Linked DNA regions of Salinarimonas sp.. The protein of the gene in region 2 binds, or shares a complex with, the protein of the main gene of each other region. Links are inferred from orthologs where the notes say so. Each region holds a gene or a part of one and is shown on either strand. Other genes may lie near its edges.

The links. The genes of interacting proteins can lie anywhere in the genome.
Region 1: the proteins of uvrB (region 2) and ABL310_RS12380 are in contact, whole or in part, in a crystal structure (PDB 7EGT), measured with the Thermus thermophilus proteins. The link is inferred for Salinarimonas sp. from one-to-one orthologs. Residues at the interface, in WP_096411307.1 of Thermus thermophilus: Glu23, Leu25, Arg26, Asp27, Gly28, Glu29, Arg30, Phe31, Arg55, Glu326, Asp327, Phe328, Glu379, Ser382, Gln383, His398, Gly400, Arg401; in WP_096412145.1 of Thermus thermophilus: His654, Arg656, Phe657, Gln666, Asp668, Glu669, Lys680, Arg681, Leu682, Ser683, Lys685, Tyr686, Ala687.

What each region holds. Positions count from the first base shown.
Region 1 is NZ_CP157794.1:2,669,477-2,672,690, reverse strand. The notes cover bases 149-3,198. They hold ABL310_RS12380 (UvrD-helicase domain-containing protein), read left to right. Parts: upstream 149-509; coding sequence 510-2,888; downstream 2,889-3,198. Other genes in these bases: ABL310_RS12385 (hypothetical protein), read left to right, coding at 149-428. Also shown: more of ABL310_RS12385, read left to right, coding at 1-148. UniProt on the Escherichia coli protein: A helicase with DNA-dependent ATPase activity. Unwinds DNA duplexes with 3'-5' polarity. Translocates on single-stranded DNA with 3'-5' polarity. Initiates unwinding more efficiently from a nicked substrate than double-stranded DNA.
Region 2 is NZ_CP157794.1:1,680,269-1,683,722, forward strand. The notes cover bases 56-3,345. They hold uvrB (excinuclease ABC subunit UvrB), read right to left. Parts: upstream 2,977-3,345; coding sequence 256-2,976; downstream 56-255. Other genes in these bases: ABL310_RS07805 (serine/threonine-protein kinase), read left to right, coding at 56-239; ABL310_RS07815 (phospholipase D-like domain-containing protein), read left to right, coding at 3,115-3,345. In the rest of the region: more of ABL310_RS07805, read left to right, coding at 1-55; more of ABL310_RS07815, read left to right, coding at 3,346-3,454. UniProt on the Escherichia coli protein: The UvrABC repair system catalyzes the recognition and processing of DNA lesions. A damage recognition complex composed of 2 UvrA and 2 UvrB subunits scans DNA for abnormalities.

The DNA of each region.
Region 1 (3,214 bases), 990 kb from region 2 along the record:
CGGCGCAGACCGTTCTCGACCTCGTCTTCGACGGCGACGAGCGCGCGTTCACGCCGGTGATGGAGGGCGCGCGCACCGGCTTCACCCGCTTCGCCTCCGTCGACGCCGTCAGCATCGAGGGCGCGGACGGTCGGGCTCGGCTGGTGCTGGAGCTCTCGCTGCCGCCGGGCGCGCGGGCCGGCGATGCGGTGCACGACGCGCGCATCCTGTACCGGCCGGACGGGTTTCGCGACTACTGGGCGTCCCCGCCGGTCTTCCCCGAAGGCGCCATCGTGATCGACGACCTCGATCTCTCCGGGCGGGCGCCGCGCATCGCGGGGCGCTTCGCGGCGCCGTTGTGCTTCACCGCCTCGCCGATGACGACGCCGGACCCCTCGCGCTGCCGGCCCGCGTCGGGACGCTTCAGCACCGACCTCGTACGCGACTGAGCATCACCAGACTCGTCCCTGCGACCATCCACCCCCGATCGCGACTCGACGCCGTTCCCCTTTTGCTCCATGGTCGCGCGCATGACTCGCAGCGAGGATTTCCGGCCCGAGCCGCCCGGCGGCGCGGGCTCGCTCTCGGCCCGGGCGCGCGCCGCCGCCGCGCCGCAGACGCCTTATCTCGAAGGGCTCAACCCCGAGCAGCGCCAGGCGGTGACGACGACCGAGGGTCCCGTCCTCGTGCTCGCCGGCGCGGGCACGGGCAAGACCCGCGTGCTCACGACGCGCATCGCCCACCTGATCGCCACCGGCAAGGCGCGGCCGTCGGGCATCCTCGCCGTGACCTTCACCAACAAGGCCGCGCGCGAGATGAAGGAGCGCGTCGGCGCGCTCGTGGGCGGGGTGGGGGAGGGCATGCCCTGGCTCGGCACCTTCCACTCGATCTCCGCCAAGATCCTGCGCCGCCACGCCGAGCTCGTGGATCTCACGAGCGACTTCACCATTCTCGGCATGGACGACCAGCTGCGGCTCCTCAAGCAGGTGATCCAGGCCGACGGCGACATCGACGAGAAGCGCTGGCCCGCCCGCCAGCTCGCCGGCGTCATCGACGACTGGAAGAATCGCGGGCTGGAGCCGCACCGCGTGCCCAAGGGCGAGGCCGCCGCCTTCGCCTTCGGCAAGGGCATCAAGCTCTACGAGGCCTACCAGGAGCGGCTGAAGACGCTCAACGCCGCCGATTTCGGCGACCTGCTGCTGGAGGCCCTGCGCCTCTTCCGCGATCACCCGGACGTGCTCGAGAGCTACCAGGACCGCTTCCGCTACATGCTGGTGGACGAGTACCAGGACACCAACGTCGCGCAGTATCTCTGGCTGCGGCTGCTCGCCCAGAAGCGCGCCAACCTCGCCTGCGTCGGCGACGACGACCAGTCGATCTACGGCTGGCGCGGGGCCGAGGTCGACAACATCCTGCGCTTCGAGCACGACTTTCCGGGCGCGACCGTGGTGCGGCTCGAGCGCAATTACCGCTCGACGGGCCACATCCTGGCCGCGGCCTCCCACCTCATCGCCTACAACGAGGGCCGGCTCGGCAAGACGCTGCGCACCGACGACGAGCCCGGCGAGCGCGTGATCCTCACCGGCGCCTGGGATTCGGAGGAGGAGGCCCGGCTCATCGGCGAGGAGATCGAGAGCCTCCACGGCAAGGGTCACGCCCTCTCGCAGATGGCGGTGCTGGTACGGATCTCCGCCCAGATGCGCGAGATCGAGGACCGGTTCGTGCAGCTCGGCCTGCCCTACCGCGTCATCGGCGGCCCGCGCTTCTACGAGCGCGCGGAGATCCGCGACGCGCTCGCCTATCTGCGCCTCGTCGCCCAGCCGGCGGACGACCTCGCCTTCGAGCGGATCATCAACACGCCCAAGCGCGGGCTCGGCGACGCGACGGTGCAGATCCTGCACAACCACGCCCGCGCCGCCCGCATCCCGCTGCTCCAGGCCGCGCGCTTCCTGGTGGAGACCGACGAGCTCAAGCCCAAGCCCCGGGGCGCCATCCGCGAGTTCGTCCGCCAGATCGACGACTGGGCCCGCGCCATCGACGCGACGCCGCACGCCGACCTCGCCCGCCGGGTGCTCGACGAGAGCGGCTATACCGAGATGTGGCAGCGCGACAAATCGGCGGACGCGCAAGGGCGGCTCGAGAACCTCAAGGAGCTGGTGCGCTCCATGGAGGACTTCCCCGATCTCGCCGCCTTCCTCGAGCACGTCTCGCTCGTCATGGACGCCAACGAGGGCGATACCGACGACAAGGTCTCGCTGATGACCTTGCACGCGGCGAAGGGGCTCGAGTTCGACACGGTGTTCCTGCCGGGCTGGGAGGAGGGGCTGTTCCCCTCCTCGCGCGCCCTCGACGAGAGCGGCCAGGCCGGGCTCGAGGAGGAGCGCCGGCTCGCCCATGTCGGCCTCACCCGGGCGCGGCGGCGCGCCATGATCTGGTTCGCGGCCAACCGGCGCATCCACGGCATGTGGAACGCCACCGCGCCCTCGCGCTTCATCGACGAACTGCCGGAGGCCTCCGTCGACGTCCGCGAGGCGCCGGCGCAGTTCTCGGGCGGCGGCTACGGCGCCTCGCGCTTCGACCAGATCGCGCCCTTCGGCTCGACCTATTCCACCCCCGGCTGGCAGCGGGCGCAGGCGAACACCCGCGCGCAGGCCGAGTTCGGCTCGGGCTCGGCGGGGCGCGGCCGCGGCGGCTTCTCCGAGCCCCGCCGCCAGGGCCCGCTCGTCATCGAGGGCGAGCTCGTCGCGAAGTCGACGGGCGCGGCCTCGGCCTACGCGGTGGGCGCCCGCGTCTTCCACATCAAGTTCGGCCCGGGCTCGGTGGCGGCGGTCGACGGCAACAAGCTCACCGTCGATTTCGACAAGGCCGGGCGCAAGATGGTGCTCGACAGTTTCGTCGAGCCGGCCTGACGCGCCGCGGCCCGGGTTTACACGCCCACCCCGATCCTTATATCTCGGGCAGCGCGGCCGTCCGGCCGTGTTGCCGTTTCCACCCGCCCCGTCCACGCCACCACGTACGAGTTTCGAGAGCCCATGCGCGCCGAGATCGAACAGCTGGTCGAGACCGCCAAGCAGTCCATAGGGCTGCTGAGGAGGCATCTTTGACTGGGATACCGCACAACGCCGCCTCGCGGAGCTGAACGCGCTCTCCGAGAACCCCGACCTCTGGAACGACCCCGACGCCGCGCAGAAGGTGATGCGCGAGCGCTTGTCGCTCGAGGACCAGATCTCCTCCA
Region 2 (3,454 bases):
ATATCATCACGCGCCTTGAAGAGATGCACGCAATCAATCTTGAGAGAAAAACGGCAAAAGTAGTTAGAATACAGTATGGAACCCAATATTTTGCCCTCTCGGACAGTGGTGAAGACGTTTTCTTTCATGTCGAAAGTGTATATGGCACCACAAGAATAAAGGTTGACGATCGTGTGATGGTTTCACTTCACCCAGGTACTCCGTACTCCCGGGCACATCCGGTAGTGAAGCTAGCATAGTTCGTCTCCCCCCCCCTCACCCCCTCTTCCCCTTCCTCCCCCTATACTTCGGCGCCTGCCCCGGCCGCCCCTCCATGCTCCGCCCCGCCGGCCGCGGCGCCACGGCGCCCGCCCCCAAGGGCCGCTCCCGGTCCGTCCCCGGCCCCATCTCCCCCGGAACCGGCTTCGCCACCCGCGTCCCGCCCTTCGGCCGCCCGCCGCGCGCGTCCCCGGCGCCGTAGCGTCCGGCGCCCGCCTCGATGTCCCCCTGCCGCGCCATCGGGTCGTCGCCGACCAGCAGCTCCGTTTCCTGCAACCTCTTCAACTCGTCGCGCAGCCGGGCGGCCTCCTCGAATTCCAGGTTGGCGGCCGCCTCGCGCATGCGCTTCTCGAGGTCGGCCATGATGGCCTTGAGATTGTGCCCGACGGTCGCGCCGGCCTCGGCCAGGCCCGTGTCGACCCGCACGTGGTCGCGCTCGTAGACGCTCTCCAGGATGTCGCCGATGGCGCGCTTGACGCTCTCCGGGGTGATGCCGTGCTCGGCATTGTAGGCGAGCTGCTTCTCGCGGCGGCGCTCGGTCTCGGCCATGGCGCGCTGCATGGAGCCGGTGATCGTGTCGGCGTACAAGAGGCAGCGGCCGTCGACGTTGCGGGCGGCGCGGCCGATGGTCTGGATCAGCGAGGTCTCGGAGCGCAGGAAGCCCTCCTTGTCCGCGTCCAGGATGGCGACGAGCGCGCATTCGGGGATGTCGAGGCCCTCGCGCAGCAGGTTGATGCCCACCAGCACGTCGAAGGCGCCCAGCCGCAGGTCGCGGATGATCTCGATGCGCTCCAGCGTGTCGATGTCGGAATGCATGTAGCGCACCCGCACGCCGTTCTCGTGCAGGTACTCGGTGAGATCCTCCGCCATGCGCTTGGTGAGGACGGTGGCCAGCGTGCGGTAGCCGCGGCGCGCCATGTCCTTCACCTCGCCGAGCAGGTCGTCGACCTGGCTCTTGGCGGGGCGGACCTCGACCACGGGGTCGACGAGGCCGGTGGGGCGGATGACCTGCTCGACGAAGATCCCGCCGGTGCGGTCCATCTCCCACCCGCCGGGGGTGGCGGAGACGTGCACCGATTGCGGGCGCATGGCGTCCCATTCCTCGAAGCGCAGCGGGCGGTTGTCCATGCAGGAGGGCAGGCGGAAGCCGTACTCGGCCAGCGTCGCCTTGCGCCGGAAGTCGCCGCGATACATGCCGCCGATCTGCGGCACGGTGACGTGGCTCTCGTCGGTGAAGACGAGCGCGTTGTCGGGCAGGTACTCGAACAGGGTCGGCGGCGGCTCGCCGGGGCGGCGGCCGGTGAGGTAGCGCGAATAGTTCTCGATGCCGTTGCAGGCGCCGGTGGCCTCGATCATCTCGAGGTCGAAGGTGGTGCGCTGCTCCAGCCGCTGCGCCTCGAGCAGCCGGCCCATCTTGTTGAGCTCGGCGAGGCGCTGCTTGAGCTCCTCCTTGATGCCCTTGATCGCCTGCTGGAGGGTGGGGCGCGGGGTGACGTAGTGCGAGTTGGCGTAGACCTTGACGAACTCGAGCTCGGCGGTCTTCTGCCCGGTGAGCGGGTCGAATTCCTGGATGGTCTCGATCTCGTCGCCGAACAGCCCGATGCGCCAGCCGCGGTCCTCCAGGTGGGCCGGGAAGAGCTCGATGACGTCGCCGCGCACCCGGAAGGTGCCGCGGGTGAAGTCGGACTGGATGCGCTTGTATTGCAGCGCGACGAGGTCGGCGATGAGCTGGCGCTGCTCGATGCGCTCGCCCTGCTTCAGGGAGAACGACATGGCGGTGTAGGTCTCCACCGAGCCGATGCCGTAGATGCACGAGACGGAGGCGACGATGATCACGTCGTCGCGCTCGAGCAGCGCCCGCGTGGCCGAGTGGCGCATGCGGTCGATCTGCTCGTTGATGGACGATTCCTTCTCGATATAGGTGTCCGAGCGCGGGACGTAGGCCTCCGGCTGGTAATAGTCGTAGTAGGAGACGAAGTATTCCACCGCGTTCTCGGGGAAGAACGACTTGAACTCGCCGTAGAGCTGCGCGGCCAGCGTCTTGTTCGGCGCCAGGATGAGGGCGGGGCGCTGGGTCTCCTCGATCACCTTCGCCATGGTGAAGGTCTTGCCCGAGCCGGTGACGCCGAGCAGCACCTGGTCGCGCTCGTGCTCCTCCACGCCCTTGCACAATTCGGCGATGGCGGTGGGCTGGTCGCCCGCCGGCTTGTACTCCGACCGCATCACGAAGGCACGGCCGCCCTCCGACTTGTCGGGCCGTGACGGGCGGTGCGGCGTCCAGAGCTTGCCGTCCTTGAACAGCGGGTTGCCGGAGGTGAGCAGGTCCTCCAGCGCCTTCACCGTGGCGGAGACGCCGCCGCCGGCGAGATCCTCCGGCGGGGGCAGCGCGGAGGGCTTCCTCGGGCGGCCCCCCTTGCGGGCGGGGGAGTCCGCGGGCTCGGCGAGATCGCGGGCGGCGGGGGGCGCGAGATCGGGGTCGAGCTCGCCCACGAAGCCGGTCTCGAAGCCGCGCTGCGGCGCCTCGGCGAAGCCGGTGACGCCGGTCTCGCCCTTCTTCTTGCTCAGCGCCGGGTTGAGCAGCTCGGCCAGGTGCTCGTCGAGCGGCTTCAGCTCCGGCTTCTGCGCCTTCGGCCGCGCGCCCTTGCGCGCGGGGGCGCCGGAATCGGAGGTGGGGGCGGACGGGGATTTCGCCGGGGATTTTTTCGGGGTGCGAGCCATGGGGGGAATATGGGCGGAGTCGCGCCCGGGGGAAAGGTGGGGACGAGGCCTTCACCGAACGACCCGCGGGAACGGAACCGCGTCCCCACGCTCCCGGTTCTCCCGCAGCACCGGCCGCGCCGCCGGGGGAGGAGATTCATGCCGACGCACGCCGCTCGCGAGCCCGACGGGGCCGCGCCCGACCGGATTCTGCGCCCTGGCGAGACCTGCTGGCGCATCGCCCATGCCGATCGCGCCGGCTTGATCGTCGACGCGCAGCATTATTTCAAGGCCGCCAAGGAGGCGATGCTCGCCGCCGAGCATTCGATCATGCTGATCGGCTGGGATTTCGACCTGCGCATCCTGCTCGAGCCGGAGGGGTCGACGCTCGAGGGGCCGAACGGGCTCGGCGACTTCCTGCGCTGGATCGCCAAGCGGCGGCCGGACATGCAGATCAACGTTCTCAAGTGGGACCTCGGCATGATCCAGGCGCTCGGTC